Regions from separate parts of the Alkalihalobacterium sp. TH-98 genome, predicted to be linked through region 1. Evidence: riboswitches for the same ligand, from Rfam matches in the RefSeq annotation. Region 1 holds a riboswitch; each other region holds the start of a gene.
What was found. Region 1 has a riboswitch for thiamine pyrophosphate ahead of thiE (thiamine phosphate synthase). Riboswitches for the same ligand answer to the same signal wherever they lie in the genome.
Positions count from the first base shown of each region.

Region 1 (7,937 bases):
AATCACTTGTTCACCATGTAATAATTCTAGTTTTGACCCGCTAATCAATTGAGGATCGATCGAATCATGTTCTTCATCAACAAATTTTACGCCAATATAATCATGACCTAGCACACCATCAACAGGCATTTCTTTCCAATCCCAATAACCATTGATTGTATGTTTATCACCACTTGAACTAGCCTCTACAACAAGAGACATAACTGTGTCTAATTCTTCATTTGTGAGTTGGTCTGACGTATTTAGATAATGGTAGCCTCCATAAAAAATAAATCCCATTAATAGAAGCGGTAATATGATAACAGCAGCATTTCCTCTAAACATAAACAACCACCTTAACATTAATATATACATTGATATTGTCTCTAAGTTTTGAATATTTGTCCATCGTTTCCTAGGAAATTTTAAAGGCTGACCAAGGAAATCCTCCTAAAGGTCAGCCAACAAGTAATTTTTATTTATTTAATCGATAGGCAGCATGGTTAGTCGGCCCAATTCCTTTTCCAATTGACAAAGAATGAGTAATTGCTGCGCTAATAAATTGCTTTGCAGTTTGCACAGCAACAGTTATTTCATTCCCTTTTGCAAGTTGAGCTGCAATTGCCGCTGCAAACGTACAACCTGTTCCATGAGTATTTTTCGTACTAACCCGTTCCGCTTCTAAAAGAGTAATATTTTCTCCATCATACAAGATATCCGTAGATTTCTCATCACCTTGTAAATGCCCGCCTTTTAACACAACATACTTTGGTCCGAGTTCATGTAACTTCTTCGCAGTGATTTCCATTTCTTGTAACGTTGTCATTTCTTCAACACCTAATATTTTCGCTGCTTCAGGTAAGTTAGGTGTAATAACAGTTGCAAGTGGAAGCAGCTTCGTAACAAGAGCTTCAACAGCTGCATCTTGTAATAGTGATGCACCACCTTTTGCAATCATTACAGGATCGACCACAAGATTGTTTACTTGATAATGTTCTAGCTTTTGTGCAACAAGCTCAATAATTTCAGCTGAAAATAACATTCCTGTTTTAACTGCATCCGTACCAATATCAGATAACACAGCATCAAGTTGAGCTTCAATAGCCTCCATAGATTGTGGAAACACCCCATGGACACCTAATGTGTTTTGAGCAGTTAACGCTGTAATAACGCTAGTACCAAATACACCTAATTCTTGAAACGTCTTTAAATCGGCTTGTATACCCGCTCCACCGCCACTGTCGGAGCCTGCAATTGTAAGTGCTTTGTTCATAACTATTTCACCTTCCTAGATTGTTGACTCCCGCTTAACTAAATCGTTCTGGAGAAAACGATGTTAGCGGTACAATCTCCTGTTTTTTATCAAGAAGATCTGCAACGATATGAGCAGTTACAGGGCTTAATAATATACCATTACGATAATGTCCTGCCGCAAAAATAATTTCTGGCGAATTGGATAACGTACCAATTAAAGGGTAACCATCTTGTGTAGCCGGCCTTAAACCAGCCCATGTATGAAAGGGTACTTCATTCTCAAGAAAAGGCAACACATTTTTATTCCAATTGGTTAATCTGCGAATTCCTTTTTCAGTAACCGTCGTATCAAATCCAGCAATATCTTCTGACGCGCCGTTAACAAGCGTACCATTCGCTTTAGGAACTAAATATCCTTGACTCGTATATATAATATGATTAACTTTTCCTACCGGGATATTGTAAGCACAGATTTGTCCTCTAATCGGATACACTGGAATACTTAGATCGAATACGGTTTCTAATTCTTTTGCCCAAGCACCGTTACTAACTACCAAGCGGTCACCCGAAAATGTTCGTCCATCTTTTGCTACAATCGTTATTTCAGACTGCCAACTATGCAAAGTAACTTCTTCAAGGTAATCATAAATCTTTACACCTAATTTACGACAGCCTTCTTCTAAAGCTTTTACATAATCTGGTGCATATACATGACTCTCTTCAGGATAATACATCGCCGCAATCATATCTCGGGAAAGTTCTTTTTCTAACTTAAATAAGTCTTCGCCATAGAGAATTTCTGCTTTCGCGCCAAACTGACCTTGCCATTGCTGTCTCGTTTCAAGCGCTAAAAGATCTGCTTCATGATAGACACAATGTAAACTTCCTGAGTTCGTGTATTCAAAATCCATTCCCGAAACTTCTTTTACTTCTTTTTGCCATTTCGGATATAGTTTTAAGCTCTCAAGACAAAGTCTAAAAAAATCATCAGGGTCTTCTCCTATCTCAGAAAATGGAGCAAGCATTCCAGCTGCAGCTCCTGAAGCCTGTCCACCACAAGCTACTTTTTCTAAAACAACCACTTCATGTCCGCGTCTCTGACATTCAAAAGCGGTTGCAAGTCCGATAATACCCCCGCCTAGTACAACAATCCGTTCTCCCATTTACATTCCTCTTTCTATTTCAAGATCAACGATTCGTAGGCGCTGCTTGCTGTTGCATAGCGTTTTTGCGGAATTCGACCAGCTAAATAAGACATTCGACCAGCTTCAATAGCATAGCGCATTGCAGTAGCCATCTTAACTGGATCTTTTGCTTTTGCAACAGGTGTATTCATTAGTACACCGTCTACGCCAAGTTCCATCGCTTGAACAATATCTTTCGCAGAGCCCAGCCCAGCATCTACAATAATCGGTACATTAGCCTCTTCAACGATTAACGAAATATTATAGGGGTTTAAAATTCCTAAACCTGTTCCAATTGGTGCACCACCAGGCATAACAGCCGCAGCCCCTGCTTCCTCTAATCTTTTACATAATACAGGATCATCGGAAGTATAAGGCAGTACCACAAAACCTTCGTTAGCAAGAACTTCCGTTGCTTTTAAAGTTTCAATTGGATCAGGTAGTAATGTTTTCTCATTAACACTGATCTCAACCTTAATCCAGTCACTTAGTCCACTTGCTTTTGCTAAACGTGCAATTCGTATTGCTTCTTCAGCTGTTTTGGCTCCTGATGTATTAGGCAAGTACGTGAATGTTTGTCCTTCTAAATGTTGTAATATTGCATCTTCATCAGGGGCTTCTAGATTAACTCTCCTAATCGCAAACGTCAGGACTTCTGAACCAGATGCTTTAATAGCCTCATTTTGTACAAATGGATTTGGGTAACGTCCGGTTCCAATAAAAAATCGAGAAGACAACTCTTTTCCACCAATGATTAACTTGTCTTTGCTGTTGTTCATATGATCATCCTCCTCCTACAAAATGGACTAATTCAATTTTCATTCCTGGCTCAACGATGGTAGCCTCCCAGTTGATTCGATCAATGATTTCTCCATTCACTTCAGTAACCACTAAATTTTTTTCAAGCCCGTAATGTTTAACAATATCCGCTAGTGTACTTACTTCTAACTCTACCGTTTCACCATTCACATAAATTTCCATTATAATTTCACCTTTTGATTTATTTTTTCGATAAACTGTTGGCATACAGATTGAACATCTTCTGCTCCTACAATTTCACTAATTGCACAAATACGTGTAGCCCCTGCCTCTAATACTTGATCGACGTTATGAAGCTTAATTCCACCAATAGCAACAAAAGGTATCGTAATTTCTTGTACCACTTGACGAATGTAATCCGTAGTAACGGGGTCCACTACATCTACTTTACTATTCGTATGAAAAATCGGTCCTACCCCAATATAATCTGCTCCTGCTCGTTCAGCCTCTCGAGCTTCTTCAATCGCATGGGTAGATAGGCCAATAATCTTGTTCTCTCCAACAATTTTTCTTGCCTCTCCTATCGGTAAATCATCTTGCCCGATATGAATCCCATCAGCATCAACTGCGAGTGCTACATCAATATGATCGTTTACTATAAATGTAACCCCATATTTTTTCGTTAACTCTCGTAATTGCTTTGCTTTTTCAAAAACAACTTTTTTTGAATTGGTTTTATCACGTAATTGAATAATGTCTGATCCACCTAATATAGCTTGTTCTATTACCGTTACTAAATCCCGATTCGGGTGAAACTCTTCACCAGTAATCGTATAGAGTTTAAAATCTTTCATTTCTTGATGTCTCCTTTCACTGACTAAAGAATAATGACAATTAAAAGATCTACTATGCTTAAACAAAGCAAAACTATAAAATACCGCAGCTAGCTGCTTTCAAAACAAGTAAAAATAAAACCGCAATCCAACGACGGATTACGGTTAGATATTGATGTTTAATCAATTCTTCGACTTTCCTACGCTGGGATTACCAGATCAGGTTCGAGGGTAAAAGGATATCCTTTTTCTCAGCCTTGTTACAGGCACCCCTAGTCACTCTTATTAAATTTTCTCTTTTTTCATTATGACATATTTTTTATAGATTACAACTGAAAAGCACAGGTTCATTACTCTACTAGTGAATGAATCGTTTTATTAGATAGATCAATCAACCACTCAAATTGGTTTCCGTACAACATCCAATTTCCATCTGGTGACAAATTGAGCGGCGCTTGCAGATCCACATCTATTATTTTCTCTTCAGTACCATTCTCAACATTAAATTGAGTTAATTCAAAAGGATCGTCGTAACCAAAAAAATCACCGCTGTACATCGGTCTTAAATAATAAAAGAAGTGCTCATTATCATCATATTGATGAAAAGGGATCCACCACTGCTCTGAGTATGTATTTAACGTCGGAATTTCAAGTTGAGCTTTAAGATCTTGATTTTGATAAAATTGATAAATGGATTGCTCAGCCTCCAGCGACTCGACTGAAATAGCGACAAGAACATTTTCTCCAAATGTAAAAAATGCAATGACGTCCTCTAAAATTTCTTCCGTTGTGTTTGACACTAAGTTGTGTTTATATATTGGAGCGAAAAAACTTGGAGCAAAAGAAGACCATTCTAGAAAGGCAACTTCATCTTTAGACAACCACTGAAAATAGGTTTGCTCTAGTTTTAGCTGTGCCAATCTTCCTTCACTAAGATTTAATTGATACACATCAAACTCCCAGTCTGGAAGAAATGAAATGATAATGAGTTCATCAGAATTGTAAGGACTCCAAAAAAGAGAATATTCTTCACCAATGTCACTTAATTTATAAACCATCTGTCCTTCTGAATTAATAAAGTAAAGAGGAGAGCTTAAATCGTAAGTCGAAGTCTGGATAGCAAAGTATGAGTGGTCATAGTTTGCTTCTACCGAGAAAATTGGTTCTTCGGTCTGAAAAAAATCACTAATTTCACCTGTTTTCAGATTCACTTTGTTTATGAAGGAAGTTGCATTTTCGTCTTTTAATAAGAGAACCGTATCACTATCGTACCATTCACTTATTTCAACAAAGCTGTATGGATTTACTTGAAGTGGTGTTTGTAAATCTGTTTTCGTTAACAAATCTAATTTCTTCTCTATCAAATTGACATTTTTTTGAGCGTGGTGAGTTAGTCCTTCATCTTTCGTAATACATCCGACACTAAATATTACAAGGAAAGTTATTACGAAGAACAGAGATTTACTTTTCATTTGAACCTCCGTTTAAAACTACATATTTCTTCTTATTACAGACAAAGAATAATTTCCATTATTACATGTTTCATATATATGCTCAATAAAATAAAAGTTCGTCCATCAAATTGACATAAAAAGGGTGCAAATGCACCCTTTACTTAATTTAATTATATAAAAACTTAGCACCTGCTATTCCTGGGTTAGTCATTTCTTTCGGGTCTAAAATTTCATTTAGTTCTTCTTCAGAAAGAATTCCCCGCTCTATACAAATTTCTCGGACAGGGCGATCGGTTTGGATGGCTTCTTTAGCAATTCTACTTGCTGTTTCGTAACCCACATGCGGGTTTATTGCCGTAATAATCCCTACACTTCTCTCGACCATATCTCTACACTTTTCAATATTGGCCGTAATCCCTTCAATTGTATATTGCCTAAACACTTTTATTCCATTTTGCAATATAGATAACGATTGTAACAAATTAAAAACTAGAACGGGTTCCATCACGTTCAACTCTAACTGTCCTGCTTCAGAAGCAAGACTTATTGTGTGATCATTTCCAATGACTTGAAAAGAAATTTGGTTAATCACTTCACACATAACTGGATTTACTTTTCCTGGCATAATTGATGAACCAGGTTGACGTCCAGGTAAGTTAATTTCATTTAACCCTGTTCTAGGCCCTGAACTCATCAACCGTAAATCGTTTGCCATTTTGGATAAGTTTATTGCTAATATTTTTAGTGCACTTGATAATTCGGTATAGGCATCCGTGTTTTGAGTAGCATCCACTAAATCCTCAGCTGTCTCAAATGGTAACTTTGTAATGTCAGCTAAGTACTTGGCCACTTTTTGTATATATTCAGGCAATGCATTTAAACCTGTTCCGACTGCAGTTGCCCCCATATTTATTTGGTACAATTCACTTAATGAACCGTTCAATCGTCGAAGATCCCTCGTAATTACTCGCCTGTAGGCGCCAAATTCTTGCCCAAGCCTTATCGGTACAGCATCCTGAAGATGTGTACGTCCCATTTTTATGACGTTATCAAATTCTTCTTCTTTATCTGATAAAGCCTGAATTAAATCTTCTAATTGTTGTGTTAAACCTTTTGCTAAATTTAAACAAGAAATATGAATAGCTGTTGGAAACGCATCATTCGTAGACTGTGCCATGTTCACATGAGTATTCGGGCTGACTTTTAAGTACTCCCCTTTTTTTCCTCCTAGAAACTCAATGGCTCGATTGGCAATAACCTCATTTGCATTCATATTAAAAGATGTCCCGGCTCCTCCTTGAATAGCGTCAACGATAAAGTGATCATTCAGTTTCCCTTCAATTACTTCTTCTGCTGCCTCAACTATAGCATCAGCAATTTGCGGGTTTAGAGCACCTACATCTCGGTTTGCCATTGCCGCAGCTTTCTTTACATATCCGAATGCTTTAATTAACTCTTCATGTGGAGGATAACCGGTAATTGGAAAGTTTTCTTTTGCTCGCATCGTTTGTATTCCGTAATACGCATCAGCCGGTACTTCCTTCTCACCAATTAAATCACGTTCAACTCGGTATTTCTCCATGTAAACTTCCCCTTTATTTAACTAAATTAAATTTAGTTTTCTTTCTATAGTCGTTTTCAATGCACCCTTTTTCTTAATGGTTAATATTAATATATGTTATTGTTCATTTATCGTTAATGATATTGATACTAGCCTTTTACCTAATTATTAGATTTAGCTAACCAAGCTCCACCGATAACACCTGCATCGTTTCCTAAAGTTGCGGTAACGATTGATACTCCTTCTACCACACGAGGTAATGCAAACTTTTGAAAAGCTTTTTCAAGTGGTTGCAGTAAGGTCGGTCCTGCCTTAGAAACCCCGCCTCCAATTACGATCTTTTCAGGGTTTAAGGCATTGGCTAAATTCGCAAGTGCAAAGCCCAAGTAATATGTAACCTTTTCTATAACTTTGATGGCACATTCATCTTGCTTATTGGCACAATCAAACACTAATTTAGCCGTCATGTGTCCAGCTTTCTCCGATTCACTAGCTAAAAGGCTATTCGGATATTCAGTAATAAATTCTTTTGCAATTCGGGCGATGCCTGTTGCAGAACTTACAGTTTCAAGGCATCCTGTTTTCCCGCAATTACATTGATAACCACCTTCTGGAACTGCTGTTATATGACCGATTTCACCAGCCATACCATTAACCCCATGAAGGATATTACCATTAGCAACTATTCCCCCGCCAACTCCAGTACCTAAAGTTACACACAATAAGTTTTTCGCACCATCACCAGCACCACGCCACATTTCACCAAGAGCAGCGATATTGGCATCATTATCAACAATTACGGGAAGCCCTGCATCCATTTCCAAGCGATCTTTTAAATGGAAATCTTTCCAACCAATATTAACCGCTTGGTAAATGTACCCTGTTTCCATATTAATAAAACCAGGTGCTCCCA
Region 1 covers NZ_JBYCKM010000027.1:128,798-136,734, reverse strand. The annotation lists gene AC2VNP_RS11110 (hypothetical protein) at 1-324, opposite strand, end outside; gene thiD (bifunctional hydroxymethylpyrimidine kinase/phosphomethylpyrimidine kinase) at 455-1,252, opposite strand; gene thiO (glycine oxidase ThiO) at 1,287-2,396, opposite strand; gene AC2VNP_RS11095 (thiazole synthase) at 2,411-3,196, opposite strand; gene thiS (sulfur carrier protein ThiS) at 3,201-3,398, opposite strand; gene thiE (thiamine phosphate synthase) at 3,398-4,030, opposite strand; TPP riboswitch at 4,190-4,293, opposite strand; gene AC2VNP_RS11080 (YqgU-like beta propeller domain-containing protein) at 4,360-5,481, opposite strand; gene aspA (aspartate ammonia-lyase) at 5,630-7,045, opposite strand; gene AC2VNP_RS11070 (ROK family glucokinase) at 7,186-7,937, opposite strand, start outside.

Region 2 (7,937 bases), on a different contig from region 1:
TTGTTAGAAAACCGCTATATAACTTATTACTTTTGGAATTGTGCTTCTTCAGTTGAACCTTTAAGAGCTGTAGTTGAAGAAGTACCACCAAATACAGTTTGAGATACTTGGTCGAAGTAACCAGTACCAACTTCACGTTGGTGACGAGTAGCTGTGTAACCATGCTCTTCAGCAGCAAATTCAGCTTGTTGAAGCTCAGAGTAAGCACCCATACCACGAGTCTTATAGCCACGAGCAAGTTCAAACATGCTGTAGTTAAGAGAGTGGAAACCAGCAAGTGTAACGAATTGGAATTTGTATCCCATTTTCCCAAGTTCTTGTTGGTAAGTTTCGATTGTATCTTTGTCAAGGTTAGCTTCCCAGTTGAATGAAGGCGAGCAGTTATATGCAAGCATTTTCCCAGGGAATTTTGCATGAATAGCATCAGCAAATTGCTTCGCTTCTTCAAGGCTTGGTTTAGAAGTTTCGCACCAGATAAGGTCAGCATATGGAGCATAAGCAAGACCACGTGCGATCGCTTGATCGATACCAGCATTTGTACGGAAGAAACCTTCTGGAGTACGCTCACCAGTAATGAATGGAGCATCTAATGGATCGATGTCGCTTGTAATTAAGTCAGCTGCATCAGCATCTGTACGAGCAATTACTAGTGTTGGTACACCAGAAACGTCTGCTGCAAGACGAGCTGATACTAAGTTACGTACAGCTGTTTGTGTAGGGATAAGTACTTTACCACCTAAGTGACCACATTTTTTCTCTGAAGCTAATTGGTCTTCAAAGTGAACACCAGATGCACCAGCTTCAATCATACCTTTCATAAGTTCAAATACGTTTAACTGTCCACCAAATCCAGCTTCAGCGTCAGCTACGATTGGTGCGAAATAATCAACTTCGCCTTCGCCTTCCATATGTTGGATTTGATCAGCACGTTGTAAAGAGTTGTTGATACGCTTAACAACTTGTGGTACTGAGTTTGCAGGATATAAACTTTGGTCAGGATACATGTGACCTGCAAGGTTAGCATCAGCAGCTACTTGCCATCCACTTAAGTAGATTGCTTTTAGACCAGCTTTAACTTGTTGTACCGCTTGACCACCAGTAAGTGCACCAAGTGCATTTACATAAGGCTCTTCATTTACAAGCTTCCATAATTTTTGTGAACCTAAACGTGCTAATGTATGATCAATTTGAACAGAACCGCGTAAACGAACTACTTCTTCAGCTGAATAAGGACGCTCGATACCAGTCCAACGTGGATCATTATCCCACTGTTCTTGTAATTTCTTAGCTTCTTCTTGAATGTTTACTTTTGCCATAATCTCCATCTCCCTTTTCTTAAGAAAATTTTAATTTATGATTGAGGTATTATTTCTAGTTGATCAATGCTATGTAAGTTTGATTATAGAGAATAGTTGATTACTAGTTGACCAAAATCTTAGATAATAATAGGTCTCAATCACTGACCCCAACTTCTTTACTTCTTTTCTGTATTACTACAGTTTGTTGTTTACAGTTTTATAATATAACAGATAATTAGAAAACTCAACCACTTTTTTTCATTTTTTAAATCTTTTATAAATAGTCGTAATATTCAATCTTTTAACTTGTTAGTTAAAATACATATTGTCCTGAAATACTCTTATATTCCTGATGAACGCCTTAACTATAAGCAACTTTCTTAAAAACCATAAAACAATTACTCAAGATAAAGCCCGTCTAGTAAAAAATAATAATTTTAGGTCACTAATGCTCTCCTCATACTCGGATTTTCATCATAACTGTTACATAAATAAACTAACCTACAAAACTGTTATGAGACAGATATTCTTCATAAGACTTTATAGTTTCAATACTTTCAGATTTTTCGGTTGAGTTTCTACTGTAAGTGTGTTAATTTTGTACTCAGAATAGCAATATAAATAATTTTATTATGAAATATCCACTAGGGGTGCTTTTTAAAAGCTGAGACTGGCAAATGCCTAAACCCTTGTACCTGATCTAGATAATACTAGCGGAGGGAAGTGGATAGTCGGAACAGCGAATGAGCAATGTTGAACCATTAGTTCGTAACTGACTATTCAACCACTTCCCTTTTATAGGAAGTGGTTTTTTTATGCTATTTTGGAGTACGGTCAGTGTTTCATTTTAATATTGAAAGGAGTGAGTCTGTTGACTAAAACATCTATTGATCTACTACTTCATCAAATCGATGAGCGAAAAGAGGAACTTGTTGGTCTAGCCAAAACATTAATTCGCTATAAAACACCAAGCCCACCTGCTCGAAATACTGCTGATGCACAAGAATTCATTGCTACATATCTACAGGAATTAGGGTTCACGATTGATAAGTGGGATGTGTATGAAGGTGATCCAAATGTAGTTGGAGTTTTAGCTGGAACAAATTCTACAGAATTTAATAGCCTCCTTATTAATGGTCATATTGATGTCGCCTCTATTGAAGAAGGTGAAAACTGGGATCAAGATCCTTTCACCCCAGTTGTAAAAGATAATATCTTATACGGGCGTGGAGCTGCTGATATGAAAGGCGGCCTCGCTGGCGCTTTATTCGCTATCAAGCTATTAAAAGAAGCTGGGGTTGACCTTCCTGGAGACCTTACTTTCCAATCGGTCATCGGTGAAGAAGTTGGTGAGGCAGGAACACTTGAGTGTTGTAAAAAAGGGTATGATGCCGATTTCGCTGTCGTAGTCGATACGAGTGACTGCCAAATCCAAGGACAAGGCGGAGTCATTACTGGCTGGATTACAATACAAAGTGCACAAACGTTTCATGATGCAAACCGCCGAAGTATGATACATGCCGGTGGTGGTTTATTTGGAGCAAGTGCCATTGAAAAAATGACAAAAATTATTGAAGGGTTAAAAGATCTTGAGCAATATTGGGCAGTTACAAAATCATTCCCTGGATTCCCAGCTGGAATGACAACGATTAATCCAGCTGTTATTGAAGGTGGACGTCATGCAGCATTCATTGCTGATCGATGCTCCTTATGGATTACTGTACATTTTTATCCAAATGAAAACCATGAAGAGATTGCAAAAGAAATTGAGGAACATATCCTTAATGTCGCAAAAGCTGACCCGTGGCTTCGAGATAACCTCCCAACATTTCGTTGGGGTGGAACATCAATGATTGAAGATCGCGGTGAAATCTTCCCTTCTCTTGCAATTGATGAAGAGCACGCCGGCCTTCAAACATTGGCACATGTTCATCAGTCTGTCCTTCATGAAAAAGCGACAGTCGGAATGTCCCCCACAGTAACAGATGGAGGCTGGCTTGGAGAAGCAGGCATTCCTACCGTTATTTATGGACCTGGAAAGCTCGAGCATGCCCATGCCGTAAACGAACAACTTTCAATTGATCAACTCGTTCATTTTACAAAAGTAATGACACTATTCATTTACGAATGGTGTCATACCAGAAAGATGGAAGTACCTGTTTAGTGGCGTATACGAACAAAAAAATCAAGGAGTGATTTTAATGCAATTTACAGATCGTTTATACGAAAAAGCAAAACCGATTTGGAGAAAAAGCCATGACCATCCGTTTGTTCAAGGAATTGGCCACGGTACGTTAGATATTGAAAAGTTTAAGTTTTTTATGCAACAAGACTACTTGTATCTCATTGAGTATGCACGTTTATTTGCATTAGGAAGCCTTAAAGGAACTGACCTTAAAACGATGTCAACCTTTGCAAAATTACTAGACTCTACATTAAATGTAGAAATGGATTTACATCGTCAATATGCACGTCGTCTTGGAATTAGTGAGGCAGAACTTGAAGCAACAAAAGCCGCTCCAACTACTCTAGCTTACAGTGGTTATATGCTAAATGTTTCCCAACGCGGTTCATTAGCAGACCTCGTTGCCGCTGTCCTGCCGTGCACTTGGAGTTATTATGAGATTGGAACTGAGTTAAGTAAAATTCCTGGAGCACTTGAAAATGAAACATACGGTGAATGGGTAAAGATGTACGCCTCTGAGGAGTTTGGGGAACTAGCTGATTGGCTTATCAATTTAATGAATGAACTAGCAGGAGGAAGAACAGAAGCCGAACTAACGGCTCTTGAAGAAATTTTTCTAAATACAAGTCGCTATGAGTATATGTTCTGGGATATGTCTTACAAATTACAGATGTGGCCAACAGATGATGAGCAATAATGTCTTATCGTTTGACGGTGTTTCATTTTCCTATAAAGGAAAAAAGAAAGAAAAGGTAACACCCATTCTTGACCAATTATCTTTAAGCATCCAAGGTGGCGAATTTGTTAGTTTATTAGGACCGAGTGGATCTGGCAAGAGCACTATTTTCAGATTGATAACAGGGCTGGAACAACCGACAAAAGGCTCAATTTCTCTGTATGGAGAAGTGGAAAAGAAACGCTTAGGCAAAGTCGGTTACATGCCCCAACAAGATATGCTACTCGATTGGCGTAATATCCTTGATAATGCGTTTCTACCACTTGAAATTAATGGATTTACTAAAAAAGACAAAAAAGAACAGGTTTTGGAGTTACTTGAAGAATTCGGGCTCAAAGGACATGAATATGACTATCCCCATCAGCTGTCTGGAGGAATGAGACAACGAGTCTCTTTTTTGCGGGCCATGCTTGGCGGAGGGAACCTGTTACTTCTTGATGAACCTTTTAGTGCACTAGATGCAGTAACACGTCTATCCATGCAAGAATGGCTTCTAGATCAATGGCAGAAGCTTGAAAAAACAGTTATTTTTATTACTCACGATGTAGATGAAGCATTATTTTTATCAGACCGTGTGTTTCTTTTCTCGCAATCGCCACTATCTACTTTTAAAGAAATACAAGTGCCACTGTCGCGTCCTAGAAAAATAGAAGACTTACTTTCGCCTGAACTCGCAACAATTAAAAGTGAATTACTAAGGGAATTACGGCAGCAGGTGAAACTATGAAACAATTAAAGCATTATACAAGTTCAGTCGTCCTTTTACTCCTGCTGCTTATCGGTTGGGAAATAGGTGCAAATCAGGTGAATAAACCTTTTATATTACCATCACCTACATTAATACTAGCGAAGATGGTTGAATTGCATGACGTTCTTTTTAAAGTCCATTTACTTGCAACACTAGAAGTCATACTGATTGGCCTGTTTATCTCGATTGTTTTTGGGGTTAGCTTAGCCGTATGGATGAACATGAGCACACTTGCTGAAAAAACATTTTTTCCTATTGTGATTGCTTCTCAAACCATACCCATTATTGCTCTAGCACCTATTTTCGTGTTGTGGTTTGGCTATACCATTTGGAGTAAAGTGGTTGTTACTGTTCTTATTACATTCTTTCCAATAACGATTGGCGTATTTGACGGTCTTCGATCTACAAGTAAAGATCATATCGATTTATTACGAACAATGGGAGCTAGGCGCTGGCAAACTTTTTTTAAAATTCAAGTTCCAACTGCTCTGCCGTATTTCTTCTCTGGCTTAAAAGTAGCTGTTACTTTAAGCGTTATTGGAGCAGCAATCGGTGAATGGTTAGGAGCTAATGCAGGTTTAGGTTATTTTAGCCGCAGAATGATGACCCAATTTGATGGCGCCGGCGTTTTTGCCCCGATTGTCTGGTTATCAATTCTTGGCATTACTTTATTTTTAATCGTTAAAGCACTCGAAACTTATTTACTTAAATGGAGGAAAAAATCATGAAAAAACTATCGATGTTTGTTCTTTCTCTTGCAACCGCATTAAGCTTAGCAGCGTGTGGTGCTGGTGATCAACAACAAGAAGAAACCGAAGAGGCAACTGCTGGAGATCCAACAGGCACAACTGAAACAGAAGAATTGACTAGTATTGATATTATGCTCGATTGGTATCCAAATGCTGTCCACTCTTATTTATACGCGGCATTAGAGGAAGGTTACTTTGAAGAAGAAGGATTAGATGTAAAGATTGTGTTCCCTGCCAACCCAACAGATCCTATAAATTTGGCTGCTTCTGGGGGGGTGACACTAGGGATTACATATCAGCCTGATGTCATTATGGCCCGTACAAAAGATGTTCCAGTCGTTTCTATCGCTGCTATCGTTCGTTCACCTTTAAACCATATGATGGTAATGGCTGACAGTGACATTGAGTCTCCAGCAGATTTGGAAGGCAAAACGGTTGGTTACCCAGGGATTCCTGTTAATGAACCAATTTTAAAGACAATGGTCGAAGCTGATGGCGGTGATTACAATCAAGTAAATTTAATGGATGTCGGCTTCGAACTAGGTTCGTCGATAGTAAGTGAGCGCGTAGATGCTGTGATCGGAACTTACATTAACCATGAATATCCTGTGTTAAAGCACCAAGGACATGAAATCCGTTACTTCAATCCTATAGATTACGGTGTTCCTGCATATTACGAGTTAGTTATTGTAACCAATGAAGATCAATTAGAAGAAAAACGTGAAGAGATTGAGGCCTTCTGGCGCGCAGCTGTAAAAGGGTATGAGAAAATGAAAAATAACCCTGCAGAAAGTTTAGATATCCTATTTGCAAATCAAGACCAAGCCAATTTCCCTCTTATTCGTGAAGTTGAAGATCAAAGCTTAGAAATTCTGCTTTCTAAGATGGAAACTGAAAATGAAAGTTTTGGAAGTCAAACCAAAGATTCTTGGCAAGAAGTCATTGACTGGTTATTATCTGCTGGACTTATTGAAGAGGCTCCTGAAGTAACTACAATTTTTGAAAATATTACTGAATAACCATTTAGAAAAGTGCAAGCACCCGGTCAGTGATGTACGGACGACAGCCCAACGATAAGATAAAGGAAACACGGTGATCATTAGTGAGCCGATGTTGACTTATCGTAAGTAGGTAAGTGAAGTCTAGCTAGTCGCTGGGCGCTTCTTGCGCTAGACATCCCAAAAAGCGCAAGGTGCTTACGGTGACAAGCGCTGGAGGGCCAGCAATACGTGTCTTGCTCTTTAGACACGGTTGGTGGACCGAAGCGACCTCGAGCCGATGGCGCCTGGAGCTAGACTTCTTCGAATTTTATAGTTTTTCTTACAAAAAAGCTGCACTGTCGATGTGCAGCTTTTTCATTTCTTAATTTTTTTTTAAAAACTACGAACGTCACCTGTCCTATAACCTTTCTCTTAACCATGCAAATAATATTCTTCCATCCTCTTCTTCAGCTTCAAACATGAGAGAATATTTATCTAAATAGTATTCATACATCCATAGTCCTTCCATTTCATTGCGTTCACTTACATCTGGGTTCCCCAATACTTCTTTTAACTTTGCTGCATCTAGCTCATACCCTTCTGTAGAGAGTGCAATGGCTACTAAGCGGTCCGTCTCAGGATTTATAAAAAAGGTCGCATCATCATACCGAAAAAACTCTCCCCCTTCATAAAAGCCTGTATCAATGGCATCTCCTCTGCTCGTTAAAATGGTTTCTTTAGGAGTGCCTAGTTGGAACTCAATATGATCGAGGTGACCTTCCAATCCTTTTTCAATCCAGTTACTATTGATAATTTGTTTATCCGCAGCAAATACCGTCCCTGCTTCGCTGCTCTTTTCAATTGTCTCCTCAATATTGTAACCCCCATTACTATTAGAGAGTTGATCATTTAGAAAATCAATCGAAAAAATTGTCATAATCACAAACAAAGTCACAAGTGATAATTTAAAGGTAATCTGCTTCATAATCCGTACTCCTCCAAACTTAAAAAGTAAAATAACCATTCTTAAAAAGTCTCTAATTTTGGACTTTATTAAAGCCTGATTTTTAAAGGTTAACTACGTAACTTTTCAACTCCAAATAAATAACGTTCTATGAAATTTATAGCTTGTCCATATAACTGTTTGTTACATGTTTACCCTATGTAATTTAAAAATATGCATCATTTTCATATCAGTTTAATTAGAACAAATACGGTTTGAAAATTTACAAATTGTTATA
Region 2 covers NZ_JBYCKM010000045.1:339,269-347,205, reverse strand. The annotation lists gene aceA (isocitrate lyase) at 27-1,316, opposite strand; TPP riboswitch at 1,935-2,037, shown strand; gene AC2VNP_RS17295 (acetylornithine deacetylase) at 2,170-3,462, shown strand; gene tenA (thiaminase II) at 3,500-4,180, shown strand; gene AC2VNP_RS17285 (ABC transporter ATP-binding protein) at 4,170-4,946, shown strand; gene AC2VNP_RS17280 (ABC transporter permease) at 4,943-5,695, shown strand; gene AC2VNP_RS17275 (ABC transporter substrate-binding protein) at 5,692-6,735, shown strand; gene AC2VNP_RS17270 (hypothetical protein) at 7,115-7,681, opposite strand.
Region 2: linked by a shared signal. The riboswitch ahead of AC2VNP_RS17295 (acetylornithine deacetylase) and the one ahead of thiE (thiamine phosphate synthase) in region 1 are both predicted to bind thiamine pyrophosphate.

Region 3 (7,937 bases), on a different contig from region 1:
AGCACCTAAGCGTGCAGTTACGTTAAACCAACACGTAACTGAAGTGATGCTAGCTCTTGGATTAGAAGAATTTATGGTGGGAACCGCATATTTAGATGATGCCGTCTTACCAGAATTTAAGGATGCTTATGAGTCAATCCCAGTTCTTTCGGATCGATACCCATCGCAAGAAGTGTTTTTAGCAGAAGAACCTGATTTCGCTTATGCAGGGTGGGCAAGTGCATTTCGCGAGGATAATATTGGTACTGTTGAACAATTAAAAGAGTTTGGCATCAATGCATACTTACATGAGTCTTCTAGTAAAGTTGGCCCGACAATTAATGATATTTATTCAGATATTCGAAATATAGCACGTATCTTTAACGTCGAAGAAAGAGGAGCACAAATAATTGCTTCGATGGAAGAAGAACTATCTGAAATTCAAAAAAATATTCCAGAGGTAACAGAAAAGAAGAAAGTATTTGTATTTGATAGCGGAGATACGGCACCTTTTACAGTGGCACAAAATTTTTTAAATTCGTTAATCACGCTAGCGGGAGCAGAAAATATATTTAGTGAAATCGATAAAAACTGGGCAGAAGTAAGCTGGGAAGAAGTAGTGGATCGAGATCCTGAAATAATCATCATTGTTGATTATGGTGAAACGTCGGCTGAAGAGAAAAAAGATACATTACTGCGTCATCCGGCACTAGAAGATGTTACAGCTATTAAAAATGAGAATTTTATTGTAATTCCATTATCTGCAGCAGCAGAAGGGATTCGAGCACCTTATGCTTTGGAAATTTTGGTGAATGGCTTATATAAATAAAGTTCAAGCGTTGTTCATTGCTCATCTGATGATTTCGTACTAGAATAAATAATAGATTACGAGCTAGATGAAAGGCATGAAAAAATGAACAAACAAATTTCTATATTGCTTTCTGTTTTTATTATACTTTTTGCTTTAATTGGATCATTGGTTAAAACGACAGAAGTCGCACCAGCTAATGCTCGAATGATAGTAGATCATTCACTTAACGTCTATGTTTCTCCTCCTTGCTTTAATGAAGCAGATGTTACGAACTTTTTAGAGGAAGTAACATTAAAAGATGCGCTTGATATGGAGTATAGACCAGAGTCAAGCTGTACAGAAAATTCATTAATAGGTGAACCAAGGTCATTGATTTCTCTATTACTTGAAACTGTTGGTCTTCGTTCAGGAAAGTGGGACCGCGACGGGGAATGGCAATAATTTTGCTGTGGATTTAAGTCATTTACATTACCGGACCTTTACAAAAAAGAAGCTGATTTATAGATTAGTTATCTATGAATCAGCTTCTTTTTATTATCTATATATTTTACTTCCTTGTTCCTTGAATTCTTCAGATTTCTTTTCCATTTCTTCTTTGAGTAAAGTATGTTCATCGATTCCTTTTTCTTTTGCGGTTTGACGAATATCATGAGAGATTTTCATACTACAAAACTTAGGCCCGCACATTGAACAGAAGTGGGCGGTTTTGGCGCCTTCTGCTGGAAGGGTTTCATCATGAAAACTCATTGCTTTTTCTGGGTCTAAAGATAAGTTAAATTGATCTCGCCAACGAAACTCAAAGCGAGCCTTTGAAAGTGCATCGTCTCGTCGTTGGGCATTTGGATGCCCTTTCGCTAAATCAGCTGCGTGTGCAGCAAGTTTATAGGTTACAACACCTTCACGAACATCGTCTTTATTCGGCAACCCTAAATGTTCCTTTGGTGTTACATAGCAAAGCATGGCTGTTCCGTAAGAAGCAATCATCGCCGCACCGATCGCTGAAGTAATATGGTCATACCCTGGTGCGATATCAGTAGTGAGTGGACCTAATGTATAGAAAGGTGCTTCATGACAAATATCAAGTTGTTTATCCATATTTTCTTTGATTTTGTGCATGGGTACATGTCCAGGACCTTCTACCATTACTTGAACGTCATGTTCCCAAGCAATTTTCGTTAATTCTCCTAGTGTTTCCAGTTCAGCAAATTGGGACTCATCATTAGCATCAGCAATTGAGCCTGGGCGCAAACCGTCACCTAATGAGAAAGCGATATCATACGTCTTCATAATTTCACAGATCTCAGCAAAATGAGTATAGAGAAAGTTTTCTTGATGGTGGGCAAGGCACCATGCAGCCATAATTGAACCACCTCTAGAAACAATACCGGTTAAACGATTAGCTGTAAGTGGTACATATCGGAGTAGCACCCCGGCGTGTATCGTAAAATAGTCTACTCCTTGTTCTGCTTGCTCTATTAATGTATCTCGGTAAACTTCCCATGTTAAGTCTTCAGCTACTCCATTCACTTTTTCAAGGGCCTGGTAAATAGGCACTGTACCTACTGGGACTGGACTGTTTCGAATAATCCATTCTCTTGTTGTATGTATATGCTTTCCTGTGGATAAGTCCATAATTGTATCGGCACCCCAGCGAATAGCCCAAGTCATTTTTTCGACTTCTTCTTCTATAGATGAACTGACTGCTGAGTTTCCAATATTCGCATTAATTTTCACGTGAAAATTACGACCGATAATCATTGGTTCACTTTCAGGGTGATTAATATTGGATGGAATAATTGCTCTTCCACTCGCTATTTCTGAACGCACAAATTCAGGGTCTAAACCTTCACGAATTGAAATAAATTCCATTTCAGGTGTGACGATTCCTTTTTTAGCATAGTGAAGTTGGGTTACATTTTTTCCTTGTTTCGCTCGTACTGGTTTTCTGCTTGTTGTATTAAATACTTCCACAGCTTTTGTTTTTTCAATATCAATAAAACCATTATCCTCAGGTTTTATATTACGACCCTCATAATATTCAACGTCGCCACGATCTAAAATCCATTGTTTGCGTAATTCTGGCAGTCCTTTTCTGACATCTGCATGATATGTAGAGTCAGTGTAAGGCCCGGTCGTATCGTATACTCTAAACGGTTCATTAGGTATTTCTTTTCCATTAAATGAGGTTGGGCTTAGTTCAATTTCACGAAAAGGAACAGCAATCGTATCGTTTGTACTGCTTTTCTCATACACTTTCTTACTGTTTAGAAATGGGTTAAGAATTGACATAAAAGATCCTCCTAAGTTTGATTTAAGTTCTGGATGTTAGAACCGATCATGGAGGAGGGGAAGATAATATAAGAATGTCATCCATTTTTATAGCTGCAATCATTATGGTGTTATCCGACTGTTATACAGTCGTCTATTTTTCATAATGTGCACTATAAAAATAAAAAGACCGCAAGAAAGCGGTCGAATGGACATAAGAATTCTACAAAATCCCTCCGCTAGCATTACCTAGATCAGGTTCACGGTCGACAACAGTATCAGTTGTCCTCTCAGCCCCTTGCTTTGGAGCTCCCGTTTTCTTCAGTTGTACTATTAAATTAACACAATATTTAGGAAAAGAAAACAGTTAATTGGATCTATTTTCCTTTTTTTCTTGTAGCTTTATTCATGATGAGTCCTAATTTTTAATTCCTATATGTGATGTTGGTTTCAAAAACTGACTAAAGGAAGTGAAGAATGAAAATAGTTTGCTGGATGGTTACATCTTAAAAAAAGTAATTACGAATAATTTATGAATAAGGTTCTGGCGAGAAGGGATTTTGCTGAGAAATATCGAATATTGTTTGTTAATTTTAGCTCTTTATTCCTGTGAAGTGTTACTGTCACATGAAAATCCAACCATATGGGAGGGTTTTCTATCGATTAGCGTGAAAGGGGAGGATGTGAAGGTTGAATAAACCAGTTGGTGATATATCCTTACACAGCCTACAATATCCAATTTATTCAACTTTGCAAACAGGCAAGGGCTATGATAAATTATGAATTATTGAAATATTAAGGGAACAGAAAAAAACTTTATAGGAGTTGGAGAAACGAGATGAGAGTAGCGAAATTCGGTGGAACATCAGTGGCTAACGCAGAGCAAATTCGTAAAGTGGCTTCAATCATTGCCGAGAACGAAGAGAGAAAATTTGTGGTTGTCTCAGCCCCAGGGAAGAGGGAAGCAACCGATACAAAGGTTACGGATTTACTTATTCAGTTAGCCGATGCCGTGGTAGAAAAAGGTGACGTTGAAAATGCTCTACTAGCTGTTGTAAGCCGTTATGAAGAGATTGCATTAGATCTCAATTTGTCAGCAGATATTATAGAAACGATTAAAGAGGATTTACAAGCAAGAGTAGCTTTTGACACTTCCCATGAAGGAAAATTCATCGATCAAATGAAAGCCAGTGGAGAAGACAATAATGCAAAGTTAATCGCGGCTTACTTTCAAAGCACCGGAATTGAAGCGCAATATGTAAATCCAAATGAGGCCGGATTATTAGTGTCTGATGAACCCGGGAACGCTCAAGTTCTTCCGGAAAGCTATGAACATTTGTTCCAATTAAGGGAACGTCCAGGTGTGATCGTTTTTCCAGGATTTTTTGGATACTCAAAAGAAGGAACACTAGTTACTTTCCCTCGAGGTGGATCAGATATTACAGGATCTATTTTAGCTGCAGGAGTGAAGGCGGACTTATATGAGAATTTCACAGATGTTGATTCGGTATTTGCAGCCAATCCAAAGATCGTTGAAAATCCTGTGAACATTAAGAAAATGACGTATCGTGAAATGCGCGAATTATCATATGCTGGTTTTTCAGTATTTCATGATGAAGCACTAATGCCTGCATTCCGTCAGTCCATTCCTGTTTGTATAAAAAATACAAATAATCCAGAAGCTCGTGGAACGATGATTATGGCTGAACGTGCTTGTGTGTTAAATCCAGTGATCGGGATTGCAAGTGACTCGGAATTTTGCACGCTATATGTGCGGAAGTACTTAATGCACCGCGAAATCGGTTTTGGACGTAAGTTACTTCAAATTATTGAAGAAGAGGGCATTTCTTATGAACATATCCCATCTGGAATTGATGACACGTCTGTTATTTTAAAACAGTGTCAGTTGGATGGGGAGAAAGAAGATCGCATCATTACTCGTATTCGAGAAGAGTTAGATGTAGATGATGTGTATGTAGAGCGTGATTTTTCCATGATTATGATGGTTGGCGAAGGGATGCACAATACGATCGGTCTTTCAGCACGTGCAACTTCGGCACTTGCCAATGCTAATGTAAATATTGAAATGATTAATCAAGGCTCTTCAGAAGTCAGCTTAGTATTTGGTATTCGCCATGAAGATGAGGAAAAAGCTGTTCGTGCCCTATATGATGAATTTTTTGGCTCAGCGGACGAGTCAATTGAATAAACTTTAATGGAAGTTAGAAAGGTGCAAATCATAAAGTGATTTGCACCTTTCTTTATCTTCATATAAATTAACAATCGTTTAGTCAAATATCGTTCACATAAGATAGGCAAGGAATAGCTTATAATAAGAATAACGAGGATAAAAGGGGGAAACAAGGATGAATGAAGTAGGAAAATTACCAACTCAAATTATCTTAAAACATAAAGAACAACAAAATCTAAGTGATTTTGCCGACGTATTAGAAGTGATTGCGAAAAAACTAAGAGAAGAAGGTCAGTTCGTTTTTATGCAAGGTGATGAAGAAGTGCAAGTGAAACCGTCGCAACGTCTAAAAGTAGAATATGAATACTCGACCAAAGGGGACAAGCATTCGTTTGAGATTGAGTTTGACTGGGTGGAAGGCGAAACAGGCCCAAATAAAATGGGGATAAAATAAGTCAAAAGCTGAGGGGGTTTCCTCAGCTTTTGTTCATCTTAATCATTATATTTTTAAGTTCAGCAATTTCTTTACGAAGCTCTCGTACCTCATTTTTCATTTCGACCTCATCATTGTCGTCTTCGTCTTTACTTGTTTTTTCAACATTACTTACGATAACCCCGATAAACAAGTTAAATACAATGAAGGTACCGACAAGGATAAAGAGGACAAAGTAGATCCATGACCAAGCTACTTCTGCAAAGATGGGGCGCATAACCCCGCTAGCCCACGATTCTAGAGTAACTACTTGGAATAAGGTTAATAAGGATAATTGCAAATTTCCAAAATACTCAGGTGCCACTTCAGCAAACAACATCGTTCCCGTAACCGCAAATATATAAAAGATAATGCTCATTAAAATCATAATATTCCCTAGTGCTGGAATCGTTAATAAGAGCGCATCGACTAATTTTCGTAAAGAAGGAATAACGGAAATAGCTCGCAGGACCCGAAGAACACGCAGGATACGTAAAACGGTGACAAAGTGTGCACCTACAAAAATATGTCCTGCCGCAACAATAAGAAAATCAAACCAGTTCCAGCTGCTTTTAAAGAAAGTGTAGGTGGGACGGGCAGCAATCATCCTTAGGGCAATCTCTATTGTAAAAATCCACAATAGGGTAATGTCAGCATAGTAAAACCAACTTGTATACGTTTGGTAGACATTAGGATATGTTTCGATCCCTACAACAATGGCGTTTATAATAATAAATGTAATGACCGTAGTAGTAAATGCTTTATGTTCAACTATTTTTGCACAGTATTCCGAAATCCGATTCGGTTGTTTATTTTCTTTAGCTTGTTGTGAAGCCATCTCTCTCCTCCAAAACTACTCTTTATCATCTATTTTCTACAACTTAATGATTTAACCTTTAAATGCATACCTACTTATTTTACTAGATTTTGATGTATAGGGAAAGTAGACATCGTAACTTCGTTCAACACATTGCCACCCACGAACAATATGGATTTTGTTACAATAAAGGAAACGTTGTATAGAGGGAGATGGATATAATGGGTCATTATTCGGTCATTATTGTCGGTGCTGGGTTAGCTGGAATTATGGCAGCAAAGAAGTTTTCACAGAAAAATGTGAATTACCTCGTATTAGATAAAGGAAAAAGTGTCGGAGGACGAATGGCTACGAGAAGAGTAAGTGGTGGCAGAAGTGACCACGGTGCTCAATTCTTTACTGCTCGTAGTGAGCAAATGAAAGCTCTTGTAAAAGAGTGGGAGCAAGCTGGCTTTATACATACATGGACAAATGGTTTTCATCAAATGAACAATGTGACCGAAATCAGAAGTCTATCATTACACAATGATGGATACCCTCGTTATGCAGGTAAGAGTGGAATGAATATTTTAATGAAGGAACTAGCACAAGATGTAAACATTAAAGTAGACCATAAAGTTGAAAGAATTGAGTGGATAGAGGATAAATGGTCTGTAATTGTACGTAAAGGAAAACAAGCAGAGTTTATATCTTTTACGGCAGATCAATTATTAATAACCTCACCTACACCACAATCTTTAGAGTTAATTGAAGAAGTAAAGGTGGAGGAAAATATAAAAGAAGATCTTAAGGCAACGAGCTATTTTCCCTGCTTATGTACAATTGTTGCACTAGATGCACCTACGAATATACCAAAGCCAGGTGGGATTCAAATAAAAGAAGGGGTAGTGTCGTTCCTAGGTGATAATCAACAAAAAGGCATATCGGATACAACTGTAGTGACGATACACGGAAACGAATATTGGTCTCGTGAACATTATGATCAAGAGGACGAGGTCATAATAGAAAAGCTAATTCAAGCAGCAAAGCCTCTTTTAGGAGAAGGTGAAATACTAGAGAAACAGTTAAAGCGTTGGCGTTATTCAAAACCAGAAGCTTTACACCCTGATGAATTTGTTGCCACAACCATTCCGGGACCTATCGCTTTTGCTGGAGATATCTTTAAACGAGGAGCTGTTGAAGGGGCTGTACTTTCGGGATTAGCAGCATCAGATTGGCTATTATACAAAGAATGAGCAACATGCAAGTGCCAATAACAAAGGTGGGGTGATGAAGATTAAACCACATGATTTAAAGCAATATATTAATGATCTTGCTAATTTATACATTGGAAGCTTTAATGTTTATCGAGATGAAAAGCTAGGTGAAATTCCCCTAGCTTTTTATGCTGAATACTTGC
Region 3 covers NZ_JBYCKM010000009.1:225,077-233,013, reverse strand. The annotation lists gene AC2VNP_RS04390 (ABC transporter substrate-binding protein) at 1-808, shown strand, start outside; gene AC2VNP_RS04385 (hypothetical protein) at 893-1,231, shown strand; gene thiC (phosphomethylpyrimidine synthase ThiC) at 1,325-3,079, opposite strand; TPP riboswitch at 3,273-3,384, opposite strand; gene AC2VNP_RS04375 (aspartate kinase) at 3,897-5,267, shown strand; gene AC2VNP_RS04370 (amphi-Trp domain-containing protein) at 5,425-5,703, shown strand; gene AC2VNP_RS04365 (ion transporter) at 5,726-6,559, opposite strand; gene AC2VNP_RS04360 (NAD(P)/FAD-dependent oxidoreductase) at 6,760-7,773, shown strand; gene AC2VNP_RS04355 (DUF8052 family protein) at 7,808-7,937, shown strand, end outside.
Region 3: linked by a shared signal. The riboswitch ahead of thiC (phosphomethylpyrimidine synthase ThiC) and the one ahead of thiE (thiamine phosphate synthase) in region 1 are both predicted to bind thiamine pyrophosphate.